DNA from 2 places in the Dactylosporangium sp. NPDC051485 genome. Region 2 is predicted to be linked to the other one. Evidence: riboswitches for the same ligand, from Rfam matches in the RefSeq annotation. Region 2 holds a riboswitch; the other holds the start of a gene.
The links. A riboswitch is a leader RNA that binds a small molecule or an ion and turns the genes downstream of it on or off. The one in region 2 is predicted to bind cobalamin.

Region 1 (7,185 bases), on a different contig from region 2:
GCGCGTGCTCACGTGGTCCCGGCCGCCGTCCCCGCCGCAGCTGGCGTACCCGGCCCGGGGCACCGGCGCGCTGTGGGAGCGCCGCCCGGCCGAGCGCGCCGAGGCCATCGCGGCCGTGCTGGGCCGGTTCCGCACCCGGCTGCTGACCGAGCTCGACGCCCCCGCCTCCACCACCGAACTGGCCCGCCGCACCGGCACCTCGCCGGCCGGCGTCTCCCAGCACCTGACCGCGCTGCGCGACGCCGGCATCGTCAGCGCCCACCGGGCGGGGCGCTCGGTGCTGTACGCCCGCACCACCATCGGCGAGTCGCTGCTCACCGTGTCGTGACGGTTCGTTCCCGACCCCGCCCGTTCGGCCTGGCGAAGACCCGCTGACCGCGGGAACGATACGATACAGATCCGGGAACATATGGTTCGAGGAGTACATCGAGGATGACGGGAGAGCCCCGACGGCGCCGGCGCGCGGCCAACGACATCAAGGAGTCGCTGCGCGTGCTGAGCATCCAGTTGTCGCTGCTCAACCACCAGGTCGGCGCCCACCTCGACCTCAAGGACGTCGACTTCTACTGCCTCGACCTCGTCAACCGTCTGGGCCCGCTGAGCCCGACCGCCCTGTCCCGCCAGGCCGGCCTGCACCCGGCCACCATGACCGGCATCCTGGACCGCCTGCAGAAGGGCGGCTGGATCACCCGCGAACGCGACCCCGACGCCACCGACCGCCGGGCGGTGACCGTCCGCGCCCTGAAGGACCGCAACGCCGAGCTGTTCCAGCTGTACGCCGGCATGAACACGACCATGGACGACATCTGCGCCGGCTACACCGACGAGCAGCTCGACCTGCTGGCCGGCTTCCTGCGCAACGCGACGGAGGCCGGCCGCACGGCCACGGACGAGCTCGCCAACGGCTGACCCGCCCGCGTGCCGCCCGCGGTCCACCCGGGGAACGGGTCAGAAGTCGTCGTCGAAGGTGACCGTGCCGGTGACGCCGACCTGGTAGGCCGAGACCCGCCGTTCGAAGAAGTTCGACAGCTCCTGGACGTCCTGCAGCTCCATGAACGCGAACGGATTGCGGCTGCCGTACATCGGCGCGATGCCCAGCACGGCCAGCCGCCGGTCGGCGACGTGCTGCAGGTACTCGCGCATGTCCGTCAGCGACATGCCGGAGACGCCCTGCTCGAGCAGGTCCGCGGCGAACTGGACCTCACAGTCGACGGCCTCGGCCAGCATCTGCCTGACCTGGCGCTCCATCTCGGCGTCGAACAGGTCCGGCTCCTCGGCCCGCACGGTGTCCACGACGTCGAAGGCGAAGGCCATGTGCATCGACTCGTCGCGGAACACCCAGTTGGTGCCCGAGGCGAGGCCGTGCAGCAGGCCGCGGGAGCGCAGGTAGTACACGTAGGCGAAGGCGCCGTAGAAGAACAGGCCCTCGATGCAGGCGGCGAAGCAGATGAGGTTGAGCAGGAACGCGCGGCGCTCGTCGCGGGTCCTGAGCTCGCGCAGCTCGTGGATCGAGTTGATCCACGTGAAGCAGAACTCGGCCTTGCGGCGGATCGACGGGATGTTCTCGACCGCAGCGAACGCCTCGAACCGCTCCCGCTCGTCGGGCACGTAGGTGTCGAGGAGGTTGAGGTAGAACTGGACGTGCACCGCCTCCTCGAACAGCTGCCGCGACAGGTAGAGCCGGCCCTCCGGGGAGTTCACGTGCTGGTACAGGTTCAGCACCAGGTTGTTGGCGACGATCGTGTCGCCGGTGGCGAAGAACGCGACCAGCCGGGACACCAGGTGCCGCTCGGCCGGCGACAGCTTCGGCAGGTCGGCGAGGTCGGCGTGCAGGTCGACCTCCTCGACGGTCCAGGTGTTCTTGATGGCGTCCTTGAACCGGTCGAAGAACCGGGGGTAACGCATGGGCCGCAGGGTCAGGTCCATGCCGGGATCGAGGAGGCTCACTGGCACGCCTCGCACGACTCGGGGTTCTCCAGCGAGCAGGCGACGGCCTCGGTCGGGGCGATCAGCGAGACGGCCGGGGTGACGGACACGGTGGCCTGCTGGATCCGGGTGGCCGGGCGGGAGCGCAGGTAGTACGTGGTCTTCAGCCCGGACTTCCAGGCGTGCAGGTACATCGAGGACAGCTTGCCGATCGTCGGGGCGCTCATGAACAGGTTGAGCGACTGCGACTGGTCGATGTAGGGCGCGCGGGCGGCGGCGAGGTCGATGAGCGCCCGCTGCGGCAGCTCCCACGCCGTGCGGTACAGCTCCCGGACGTCCGCCGGCAGCTCGGCGATGCCCTGCACGGAGCCCTCGGCCCGCTTGACCTGCTCGCGGATCGCCGCGGTCCACAGCCCGCGGGCCTTGAGCTCCCGCACGAGATAGGTGTTGATCTGCAGGAACTCCCCCGACATCGTCTCGCGCTTGAACAGGTTGGACACCTGCGGCTCGATGCACTCGTAGCAACCGGCGATCGAGGCGATCGTCGCCGTCGGGGCGATCGCGACGAGCAGCGAGTTGCGCAGCCCGTGCTCGGCGACGCGGGCCCGCAGCGCCGTCCACCGCTGCGCCGCGGCCGGTTCGACGCCCCACAGGTCGGGGTGCAGCACGCCGCCGGCGGCGCGGGTCTCGGCGAACGCCGGATGCGGGCCGAACCGCTCGGCGAGCCCGGCGGAGGTCTCCAGGGCGGTGAGCAGGATCTCCTCCTGCACGCGAGTGGACAGCTCGCGCGCCCCGGCCGAGTCGAACGGCAGCCGGAGCGTGAAGAACGCGTCCTGCAGGCCCATGAGCCCGAGACCGACCGGACGCCAGCGCGGGTTCGACGCGGCCGCCTGCGCCGAGGGGTAGTAGTTGATGTCGATGACCCGGTCGAGGAAGACGACGGCGGTGCGCACCGTCTCGCGCAGCCGCTCCCAGTCGACGCCGCCGGCGGTGACGTGCGCGCCGAGGTTGATCGAGCCGAGGTTGCACACCGCGGTCTCCTCGTCGCTGTTCACCTCGAGGATCTCGGTGCACAGGTTCGACAGGTGAATGGCGTTGCCCGGCGCCCCGGTCTGGTTCGACAGCGCGTTGGACCGGTCCTTGAAGGTCATCCAGCCGTTGCCGGTCTGGGCCAGGGTGCGCATCATCTTGCCGTACAGCTCCCGGGCCTTGACGGTCCGCACGGCCCGCTTCTCCGCGGCCCGGTACGCCTCGTCGAACTCGGCGCCGAACAGGTCGGGCAGGTCCGGGGCGTCGGACGGGTCGATGAGCGACCAGTCGGCGTCGGCCTCGACGCGGCGCATGAACTCGTCCGGGATCCAGTTGGCCAGGTTGAGGTTGTGGGTGCGCCGGGAGTCCTCGCCGGTGTTGTCGCGCAGCTCCAGGAACTCCTCGATGTCCGGGTGCCACGGCTCCAGGTAGACGCAGGCCGCGCCCTTGCGCCGGCCGCCCTGGTTCACCGCGGCGACGCCGGCGTCCAGCGTCTTGAGGAAGGGCACGATGCCGTTGGATTTTCCGTTGGTACCGCGGATCAGCGCGCCCCGCCCGCGCACGCGCGTCCACGAGATGCCGATGCCGCCGGAGAACTTCGACAGCTTCGCGACCTGGTGGTAACGCTCGTAGATGGAGTCGAGCTCGTCGCGCGGGGAGTCCACGAGGAAGCAGGAGGACATCTGGGTGTGCCGGGTGCCGGAGTTGAACAGCGTCGGCGAGCTCGGCAGGTACGCCAGGCAGGACATGAGCCGGTAGAAGCCGATGGCCTCGGCCGGCGTCTGCGACAGCCCGCAGGCCACGCGCAGCAGCCAGTACTGCGGCGTCTCCACGACCAGGCGGGCTTCGGGGTGGCGCAACAGGTAACGGTCGGCGACGGTGCGCAGCCCGAAGTACTCGAACCGCAGATCCCCGTCGAGGTTCACGGCGTCGTCGAGCTTCCGCGCGTTCGCGGCGACAAAGGCGGCCGTCTCGTCGCCGATCAGCCCGAGTTGGTGGCCGTAGCGGATCGACTGGCTGAAGCTCGCGACGCCCTGCCCGCGGACCTCCTTGTCGACGTACGCCGCGAGCAGCCGCGCGGCGAGACGGGAGTACTGCGGCTCCTCACCGATCAGCTCCGCGGCGGTCTGGATGGACAGCTTGTCCAGCTCGGCGGTCGTCGCCCCGTCGTACAGCCCGCTGATCGTCTTCGTCGCCACCCGCAGCGGGTCGACCTCGTCCAGGTCGCCGACCCACCGCTCGACCGCCTTGACGATCTTGTTGACGTCGACCGGCTCCAGGTCGCCGTTGCGCTTGCGGACCCGCATCGCGTGCCGTCGCTGCTCCGGCGCCCCCTGGCCGGGCACGGCCTTGTCCTGCGTGACTGTCATGTGTCCCCCTCGTCGCCCGTCGACCAACGTTGGGCGCGCGAGCAGGGACGCCACCGGGCGACGGCAGGCGCCGTCGACTGGCGTTGGCGTCAGCCGTCCCGCGCGGCCTCCGACCACCACGGGCCCGGACGGCCCGCGGTGCGCTGGCAGGTCTTCGGACTCGCGGGCATGACCGAGGTCGCCTACCGGCCGTCGCTTCCCAGACCTGTGCGGTCCAGTGCTTCGTTGACGGCTTTCGTTCCCACTCACCGCTGCGGGGCAGTCCCGGACTTCCACCGGGTTCCCTCTTGCGACGCCCGTCCTGGCAGGACGCGCGAACCAGCTGCGGGCAACACCATATATGGGAGGAATCGAGAAAGCGAAACACCAGATGGTGTGTCGGCGTGTCGCGTACATCGCATCACCGTGCGTCGCTGTCACGCCTCACGCTGTGTCAGGTCGCGGGGCCAACCACCGCGGCCCGGCAAACCCATCAGGTCGAACGCAGGCCAAATGTCCCGTCCGCCGGGAGGTGGCACCACCCGGCGTGATCTCCCGCACCGCCCGGCGTGATCTCCCGCACCACCGGCTGCATAGCGCCGCCGGTCTGTCCGCTCGGCCGATGCCGCGGCCGCGCTTGGTTTACGAAGATCAATGCTTCAAGCCGCAGCGTCGTGAGGGGTATCCATGGGTGGCTGGCCGCAACTGCGCGAGAGCCGGACCGTCACGTCGGGCCAGGCGCCCGGCACGGTGATCCGGTGCGGCCTGCGGGACACGCTGCTGTCGAACGTCCCGGCCTCGATCGTGCTGTTCTTCGCCCGGCCGCTGCCGGCCGACGACCTGGCGAAGGGGCTGGCGCGGGCGCTGGCCGCGGTTCCCGTCTTCGGCGGGCGGATGCGCACCACCGGCGACCTGCTGGAGATCGTCTGCAGCGACGAGGGCGTACCGATGGAGTTCTACACCATCGACGACACGCTCGCCGAGGCCGTCAGCCGCGTCGCGATGCCCAACTCGGGGCTGGCCAACCACTGCGAGGCGACGAAGGCGCGCGACGGCGGGCTGCCGCTGCTGACCGTGCGGGTCACCGAGTTCTCCGACGGCGGCACCGCCGTGTGCACCTCGTTCCACCACTCGGTCGGCGACATGCAGACCTACGTGCTGCTCATGCAGGCGTGGTCGGCGGCGATCGACGGCGGGGAGATGCCGGAGGTCGTCGTCGTGGAGGACCGCGACGGGTACCTCAACGAGATCCTGCCGCCGAGCGACGGCGGGATGCCGAGCGTCCGGCTGCCGGAGCCCGCCGAGGCCGAGGCGCTGGCCGCCGAGCTGGCGGCGGCTGCCCGGGCGAACCGGACCGTGCAGATCTACTTTGGCGCGCAAGAGGTGGCCCGGATGCGCGACGAGCTCGCCGCCGAGGCCGGGCGCCGGCTGTCGACCAACGACGTGCTCGCCGCGCACATCCACACCGCCCTGCGGGACCTCGACGACTACGACGGGGTGCGGCACATCTCGATGCCGGTGAACATCCGGCCCCGGCTGGACCTGCCGCCCGCGGTGGTCGGCAACATCCTCAGCGAGGTGTACGTCCCGTGCGCCCCGGAGACGACGACCGCGCAGTTCGCCGCCCAGATCCGCGCCACCATGGACGACCTTGCCGTCACGCCGCCGAGCTTCCGGGCCGACGAGCGCCTCGTCGAGCAGCTCGGCCGCGACCGGCTGCCCGACCTCGTGCCGTACGCGTTCGACCCGCCGCGCCGCACGTTCAGCCTCTCCAACTGGACCCGCTTCGGCGTCGTCGACGTCACCCTCGGCGGGCAGCGGCCGGTGATGGTGAGCCCGACCACCGCCGTCTCCCTGCCATGGGTCGCCTGGCTGGTGGAGGGCTTCGACGGCGCCGGGTACCTGCTCACGATCGTGGTGCCGGTGCGCTTCGCCGGCAAGCTTCGCGGCGAGGCGGGACGCGCCCGGCTGCACCGCTTCCGGGCTGACGACGACGAGCTGCCGGCGCTGGCCGTGGCCGCGGGCCGGATCATCTGAGCGGTTCCCGCGCGGCGCCGGTCACTGCCGCGTCGTCATCGCGTCAGCAGCCGATCGTCGCGCCGGGAACGTTGTCGTGGTACTTGCGGCCGACGAGCAGCCGGTCGACGCCGGCCATCTCCCGGATCGGGCTGATGTCCTTGGCCCGGGTTGCTACCGCCAGGGGCAGGACGGCGGGCGCACGTTCACGCGCCCGCTCGTCCCGCGGCGGTGACCGGCGGGCGGCCGGCCCGGGCGGCCACGAAGGCCAGCAGGGTCACGCAGCCCAGCCAGGCCAGCGGCAGGGTGACCAGGCCCGGCCAGTGCGGCAGCGGCAGCGCCGGCAGCTGGGCGTGGGAGCCGAACACCGGCAGCGTCCAGCCGGTCAGCCGCCACACGGCGAGCGCCACGCCCAGGCCGAGCAGGCCCCCGGCGAGCACCAGCGCGGGATAGGTCCACAGCGTGGCCCGGCGGGCGGCGCGCCGGCTCAGCCCCTGCACCCGCAGGGCGGCCTGGTCGGCGGCCCGGGCGCCGCGGTCCACGGCGGCGATGAGCGTGATGCCGCCGGCGGCCAGCAGGATCGCGAGCGCGCCGGTGACGAGGTGGAACCACAGGGCCAGGGCCGGCCCGTCGCGGTCCAGGCGGGCCCGGACCGAGGCGGCGTCGCGGTCGTCGGTCACGATGAGGCCCTGCGTGCCGAGCAGCGTCACCGCGTCGGGCGGGGCGGCCGCGTTCAGCCACACCTCGGGCGCGATGGCGCCGCCGCCGTCGACGGAGACGCGGTCGGCGTACTCCAGGTCGACCAGCGCGCCCGCGGTGCCGACCCGGGGCAGGGCGTCGGCGCGGCCGGCCGGGCGGACCTCGG
Region 2 (7,185 bases):
CAGCACGGGCGCGTCGAGGAGCCGGGCCACGTGGGCGGTGGAGCCGTGCTCGCCGGCGCCGGTGCGGCCGTCGTAGAGGCCCATGACGCCCTCGATGACGGCCAGGTCGGCCCCGGCCGCGCCGTGGGCGAACAGCGGCGCGACGAGGTCCTCGCCGACGAGCACCGGGTCGAGGTTGCGGCCCGGGCGGCCGGCGGCGAGCGCGTGGTAGCCGGGGTCGATGTAGTCGGGGCCGACCTTGAACGGCGCGACCTTCTCGCCCCGGGCGGCGAACGCGGCGAGCAGCCCGGTGGCCACGGTGGTCTTGCCGTGGCCGGAGGCGGGCGCCGCGATGACGATCCTTGCTACCACTCGATGCCCTGCTGGCCTTTTCGCCCGGCGTCCATCGGGTGCTTGACCTTCGTCATGTCGGTGACGAGGTCGGCGAGGTCGACCAGGTCGGGGTGGGCGTCGCGGCCGGTGACGACGACGTGCTGGTTGCCGGGGCGCTCGCGCAGCGTCTCCACGACGTCGGCGATGTCGACCCAGCCCCACTTGATCGGGTACGTGAACTCGTCGAGGACGTAGAAGCGGTACGCCTCGGCGGCGAGGTCGCGCTTGATCTGGGCCCAGCCCTCGGCGGCCTCGGCGGCGTGGTCGCGCTCGGTGCCGGGCCGCTGGATCCAGGACCAGCCCTCGCCCATCTTGTGCCACACGACGCTGCCGCCCTTGCCGGTCTCGCCGAGCGCGCGCAGCGCCGTCTCCTCGCCGACCTTCCACTTCGGGCTCTTCACGAACTGGAACACCGCGATGGGCCAGCCGGCGCTCCACGCGCGCAGCGCCATGCCGAACGCCGCCGTGGACTTGCCCTTGCCCTGCCCGGTGTGCACCGCGAGCACGTGCTGGCGGCGGCGCTGGCGGGTGGTGAGCCCGTCGTCGGGTACGTTCTCGACTCTTCCCTGCGGCAACTCAGGCTCCCAGGCTCGACAGCGGAATGCAGTCGGCGTCGAGCGCGGCGGCGAGGCGGCGCGCGAGGCCGAGGCGGATCGGGCCGGACTCGCAGTCGACGACGACGGCGGGCACCCCGGCCAGCAGCGGTACCACGCCCAGCGGGTCGGGCCCGCTGGTCGAGCGCCCGTCGGTGACCACGACGAGCAGCGGCCGGCGGCGGGCGTCGCGGCGCCGCTCGCCGTGCAGGGTCCGGGCGGCCTGGCGCAGCCCCGCGGCCAGCGGGGTGCGGCCCCCGGTGCGCAGCTCGGCGAGGCGCAGGACGCCGACCTCGTGGCTGGCGGTGGGCTCCAGGACGAGCGCCGCGTCGTGCTGCCGGAAGCTGATCATCCCGACCTTGTCCCGCCGCTGGTACGCGTCGCGCAGCAACGACAGGATGGCGGTCTTCACCACGCTCATCCGCTGGCGGGCCGCCATGGAGCCGGACGCGTCGACGACGAACAGCACGAGGTTGGCCTCCCGGCCGACCTTGACCGCCTCGCGCACGTCCCTGGCCTCGGCCCGCCGGGCGCCGCGCAGCGCCGCCGCCCGGACCGTGTCCGGGACGTGGAGGCTGGTGAGCTTGCCGCCGAGCGGGGCGCGGCTGCGCACGACCCGCCCGTGGCGGGAGACGGCGGGCGAGCGGCGGCCGGCGTGCGCCCCGGCCTGGCGGTTGGCCCGCCCGGCGATGCTGAGGAGCTTCGGCTTGTATGGCAACCCCGCGAACGCCAGCGCGCCGGGCGCTTCGACCCGTTGCCCGCTTTCGCCATCTCCGTCCCGTGCATCCACTTCGCCCGACGAAGGGTATAAGTCGGATAAATCCGATTTGCCCTGCAAATCGGATTTATCCGGAACGTTGGCACCTGGCGGTGGGCTGGGCAAACGTGAGGAGGGGCCGGGCTGGGAGCCGTCGTCGGCGTCCGGGCCGCTCTCCGCGCCGTCGCCCGGCCCGCCGTCGCCGTCGCTCGGGCCGCCGTCGCCGTCGCCGTCGCCTGGGCCGCCGTCGCCGGGGCCGTCCGGGCCGCCGCCGTTGTCCGGGCCGGGGTCCTCGTCGGGCTCGTCCGGGTTGGCCTCTGCGTTCAGCACCTCTTCCAAACGGTCTTTGTCGGCACCCGGCGGGTCCAGCGGATCCCGGCGGCGGCGGTGCGGCAGGGCGAGCCGCGCCGCGTCGCGCACGTCGTCCTTCGTGACCACGGTCCGGCCGTGCCACGCGGCCAGGGCCACCGCGGTCCGCGCGACGACGATGTCGGCCCGGAGGCCGTCCACGCGGTACGCCAGGCAGATCCGCGCGATCCGGTCCAGCTCCCGATCGGGCAGGGACACCGCGCCGAGGCGGGCCCGGGCGACGGCGATGCGGGCGGCGAGCTCGGCGTCGGCCTCGACGTAGCGGGTAGCGAACGCGGCGGGGTCGGCCTCGTAGGCCAGGCGGCGGCGGACCACCTCGGCCCGCGGCGGCGCCTCCTGCGGGGCGGCCACCCCGACGACCAGCCCGAAGCGGTCGACCAGCTGCGGGCGGGGCTCGCCCTCCTCCGGGTTCATGGTGCCGACGAGCAGGAACCGGGCGGCGTGCTTGACCGACACGCCGTCGCGCTCCACGTGCGCGCGGCCCATGGCGGCGGCGTCGAGGAGCAGGTCGACGAGGTGATCGGGCAGCAGGTTGACCTCGTCGACGTAGAGCACGCCCCGGTGGGCGGCGGCCAGCAGGCCCGGCTCGTAGGCCTTCACCCCGTCGCCGAGCGCCCGCTGCAGGTCCAGGGTGCCCACGACCCGGTCCTCGGTGGCGCCGACCGGCAGCTCGACGAGGGCGGAGCGGCGCCGCGCGGAGCCGGCCCCCGGCAGGTGGGGGCCGTCGGGGCACTCGGCGTCGGGGGCGGCCGGGTCGCAGGCGAAGCGGCAGCCGGTGACCACCTCGACCTCGGGCAGCAGCGCGGCCAGCGCCCGCACGACGGTGGACTTGGCGGTGCCCTTCTCGCCACGCACGAGCACTCCGCCGATGGCCGGCGACACGGCGGTGAGCAGCAGCGCCAGGCGCAGGTCGGCCAGGCCGACGACGGCCGAGAACGGATACGGCGGGGTCACGGGCACACTTCCCTTCGGCGGGTCCGCGCCCGCGAGGTGGCTGGGCCGCAGGGTTGCCTGCAGCGACAGCGGCCGGAGTCTCCTGGCTCCCGGATCGCCGCCGGCCCCCGGCCTTGCGGCCGTGATCCGGCCGTGGCCCGTGCGCTGGGGGACGACTCCCCGGTCACAGTGGCGGGACCGTCCCGGAATCGCACCGGGTTCCTCCGCGTACCGCTTCCGGTCATCGTGTCCCACCGGCCCCGGTACCGTCAACGCAACGAGATGTGACCCTCACGATCCGCCCGCCGCTGCCGATGGGGAGGGCATGCGGCGCTGGCCGGACCTGGCCGCCCAGACGGTGGCCCGTCTCCTGCTCGTGGCGATCGCGCTGATCGCCGCCACTCCCCTGCGCCTGCCGCCGCTCGCCCCGGAGACCGCGGTCGCGCCGCCGGGCACCCGGGCGATGTGGCTGTGGGAGCGCGACGACCCGCGGCCGGTGGTGGACTGGGCCACGGCCAACGGGGTGCGGGCGCTGTTCGCCTACTACGACCCCCGGGCCGGCGCGGCCGACCTGGCCCGGCTGCGCGAGCTGCGGCAGTTGTGCGACGCGGCCGGGATCGCGCTCGACGCGCTCGGCGGCGAGCCGGCCTGGACCACCGAGCACCCGGCCGCGCTGGCCTGGGCCCAGGGCGCGGCGGCCACGGGCCTGTTCCACGGCCTGCACATGGACGTGGAGCCCTACCTGCTGCCGTCCTGGAAGACCGACCAGGCCGCACTGGTACCGCAGTTCCTCACGCTGCTGGACCAGGTCTCCTCGGCCACGGACCTGCCGCTGGAGCTGGACGTGCCGTTCTGGCTACCCACGGTCGCGGTGCCGGACGGCGGGGGCAACCTCGCCGACGCGGTGCTGGCCCGCACCGACGGCGTCACGGTGATGAGCTACCGCAACACCGCCACCGGGGCCAACTCCATGGTCGGGGTGGCCGACGACCTGCTGCGCCGGGCCGGGAAGGTGGCCAAGCCGGTCCGCCTGGGCGCGGAGACGCAGCCGCTGGGCGACTGCGCGTACTGCAGCTTCCACGGCTCCACCGCCACCCAGCTGCACCAGACGCTCGCGGCGGTGGACTCGGCGGCGCAGCGGTACCCGGCGTTCGCGGGCATCGCGGTGCACCAGTACGACACCTGGATAACGCTCACCGGCTGACTCAACCCGTCGCGCGGGGCGCCGATCTGCCCTGGCGACACAAGAGATCCGGGAAGGACCCCTCCGATGCGCCGTTCTGCCTCCATCGCCCTCGCCGTTGCCGCCGGCGCGGCCGCCATCGTCCCCGCCGCGGCCCCGGCCTCGGCGGCCGTGCCGGACTTCGGCCTCGTCTCACCGGTCCTGGCCTCGATGCTCCCCGGCCAGACCGGCTGGGTCAGCACCATGTGGGCGTCGATCGCCGACGTCTGCGACGTCAAGATCACCGCGAGCGCGAACGGCGTGACGGTGAAGTACCCGTCGAACACCAGTGCCTACTCGTCGCTGTCCAAGGGCGACACGCTCGCCGCGGGCCGCATGGACTACGCCGCGTTCAACCTCACCCTGCCGCAGAACACCCTGCTCGGCGTGGTGCCGCTGACGCTCAACTACTCGTACACCACCAGGAACGCCGGCGCGACGACCTGCACCGGCGTCCAGCGCTCCGGCAGCACCCCGGCCACGATCGCCACCATCTCGCTCACCGGCGACACCGTCGTGCAGAAGACCTCCGCCACCACGGTGCCGAAGGCCACGCCGGTCTGGTCGCAGCTGAACTTCCACTCGCAGGGGACGGCCACCAACGTGCAGGTCACGGTCTCCGGCGGCCCGTCCGGCCTGGTCGTGTCGTACCCGGGCGACCGCGCCTACACCTCGCTGAGCCAGGGCTCGACCCTGCCGGCCGGCGCCGACGACTACGCCGCCGTGAAGTTCGACGCGACAAACGTGCCCACCGGCGTCTACAAGCTCACCGTCAAGATCACCTACGGCGGCACCGTCGACACCAACAACCTGCTGCTCACCGTGTCGTAACGGCCGGCCCCTTCGCGGGCCGGTCCTTCCCCAGAGAGGCTGGCAACCCGATGCTCCGCTCCCGTGCCCTGCTCGCCGTCACCGCCCTGGCCCTGACGGCGAGCCTTTCCGCGTGCGGCGGCAACGCCCCGCAGGAGATCAAGGCGCCGGCCCCGACCACGACCGGCCCGCTGACCGAGGAGCGCCGCGAGACGCTCTTCCTCGACGCGACCGCCACCCACCTGTGCGGGATCCAGTCCCGCGTGTACACCGACCCGGGGGCGATGGCCTCGGCGTACGCGTCCCGGCCCATCTACGCCGACCTCACCGACGCCCAGGTCGACGCCTTCCGGCAGCGACTGATCAGCGACCCGGCCTTCGCGGCGCGGCTGACCGAGAAGATGAAGGTGGTCTGCGGTACCGCGCCATCAGCCTCTTCCGCCGGCTGATGCCGCGATATGCCGCCGTGCTGGTCAGTGTTCGCGTGGCCGTCAGGCAGCGGCCGCGGGGGCATGGTCCAGCATGTCGATGGTGGTGTCGGCCGCCTCGACGACGACCGGGTCGTGGGTGGCGACGAGGGTGACGCAGCCGTGCTCGTGCGTGGTGCGGGCGATGAGCCGGGTGAGGTCGTCGGCGCGGGTGCGGTCGACCGCGGCGGTCGGCTCGTCGACGAGGAGGAGCTCGGGCCGGGCGAGCAGGGCGCGGGCCAGGGCGACGCGTTGGCGTTCGCCGCCGGAGAGCTGGTCGGGGCGGTGGCGTAGCCGGTGGTCGAGTCCGACCTCCGCGAGCAGTTCGCGGGCCTTGGCGCGCAGGGCGCGGGGTTTGTGCCCGGCGAGGGAGGCGGCGGCGAGCAGTTGTTCCTCGGCGGTGAGGCCGGTCAGCAGGTTGCCGCTCTGGAACATGTAGCCGATGCGGGTGCGGCGGGCGTGGGCGCGCTGGCGGTCGGTAAGTGCGGCCAGGTCGGTGTCGTTGAGCAGGACCTGCCCCTGGTCCGGGCGCAGCAGGGCGCCGGCGACGGCCAGGAGGGTGGACTTGCCGGAGCCCGAGGGCCCGACGAGGGCGGTGAGGGCGCCCGGCCGGAAGGAGGCGGTCAGACCGCCGAGGGCGATGGTGCGGGACTCGCCGCGGCCGAGGGTCACGGTGATGCCGTTGAGGTGGAGGGTCATCGCGCGGCTCCCAGCATGGTCATCGGGTCGACGGTGGTGACGCGGCGCAGGGTGAATGCGGAGCCTGCGAGGCCCACCAGGACCACGGCCGCCATGGTCGTGGCGAGGGTGACGGCGGGCAGGCTGAAGGGAACCTTTTCGCCGACGAGGAGGCCGACGGCGGCGGCGAGCGCGGCTCCGGCGGCGGTGCCCACCGCGACGACCACGGCGGCCTGGGCGAGGGTGTGGCCGAGGAGGCGCCGCCGGGACGCGCCCATGGCGCGCAGCAGGGCCAGCTCCGGGGTGCGCTGCACGGTCCAGACGGCGAAGAAGGCGCCGACGACCAGCGGGGCGATGAGGAAGAGGAAGGTCTCGATGGAGTTCATGGTCAGGCGCTCTCCCGCGTAGCCGGGGGCGGCGGCGAAGGCGTCCTGGAGCGCGACGGTCGCGGTGCCGAGGCGGCGGTCGGCGTCGGCCAGTGCCTGCCCGCGCAGGTCGGCGGGGACGTCGAGGGCCATCGCGGTGTACTGGTCGGGGAGCCCGGCGGGCGGGGTGAGCGCCCCGGGGGTGGTGAAGCGGATCTGGCGCCAGGTGTCGAGGGTCATGTACGCGACCGCGACGTGCCCGTAGGAGGAGCGGCCGGTGGTGCCGGTCACCTTCAGGCGGATGCCGAGCCGGTCGATGGTCAGGGTGTCGCCGATGTGGACCCCGTCGTTCACTAGCTGACTGGACACGACGATGCCCTCGGGTGCGGCCGCGTCCAGGCGGTGCCCGTCCTCGGCGCCGGGGTCGGTGAAGGCACCGGGCTGGACGCCGAAGGCGGCGAGGTCGACCTCGACGTTGCGGTCGGTGGTACCGCGGGTGATGGCAACTCCCAGCGGCGTGGCCTGGACGCCCTTCTCGCTCGTCCAGCCGGCGACCGCACGCTGGTCGATCAGGCTCCGGGCGAACTGGTCGGAGTTGGAGCCGGCGGCGAAGGCGATG

Region 1: it holds a riboswitch for cobalamin, as region 2 does, so the genes downstream of both, AB0M46_RS28210 (ribonucleoside-diphosphate reductase subunit alpha) here and AB0M46_RS38570 (VWA domain-containing protein) in region 2, are expected to answer to the same signal.

Annotation. Positions count from the first base shown of each region.
Region 1 covers NZ_JBFAZW010000054.1:64,769-71,953, forward strand. The annotation lists gene AB0M46_RS28195 (helix-turn-helix domain-containing protein) at 1-328, shown strand, start outside; gene AB0M46_RS28200 (MarR family transcriptional regulator) at 433-909, shown strand; gene AB0M46_RS28205 (ribonucleotide-diphosphate reductase subunit beta) at 949-1,926, opposite strand; gene AB0M46_RS28210 (ribonucleoside-diphosphate reductase subunit alpha) at 1,944-4,325, opposite strand; cobalamin riboswitch at 4,453-4,663, opposite strand; gene AB0M46_RS28215 (acyltransferase) at 4,992-6,341, shown strand; partial or broken gene AB0M46_RS28220 (FtsX-like permease family protein) at 6,527-7,185, opposite strand, start outside.
Region 2 covers NZ_JBFAZW010000094.1:14,486-21,670, reverse strand. The annotation lists gene AB0M46_RS38580 (cobyrinate a,c-diamide synthase) at 1-351, opposite strand, end outside; gene cobO (cob(I)yrinic acid a,c-diamide adenosyltransferase) at 345-947, opposite strand; gene AB0M46_RS38570 (VWA domain-containing protein) at 949-3,045, opposite strand; cobalamin riboswitch at 3,121-3,249, opposite strand; gene AB0M46_RS38565 (hypothetical protein) at 3,350-4,228, shown strand; gene AB0M46_RS38560 (hypothetical protein) at 4,295-5,077, shown strand; gene AB0M46_RS38555 (hypothetical protein) at 5,128-5,505, shown strand; gene AB0M46_RS38550 (ABC transporter ATP-binding protein) at 5,548-6,222, opposite strand; gene AB0M46_RS38545 (FtsX-like permease family protein) at 6,219-7,185, opposite strand, start outside.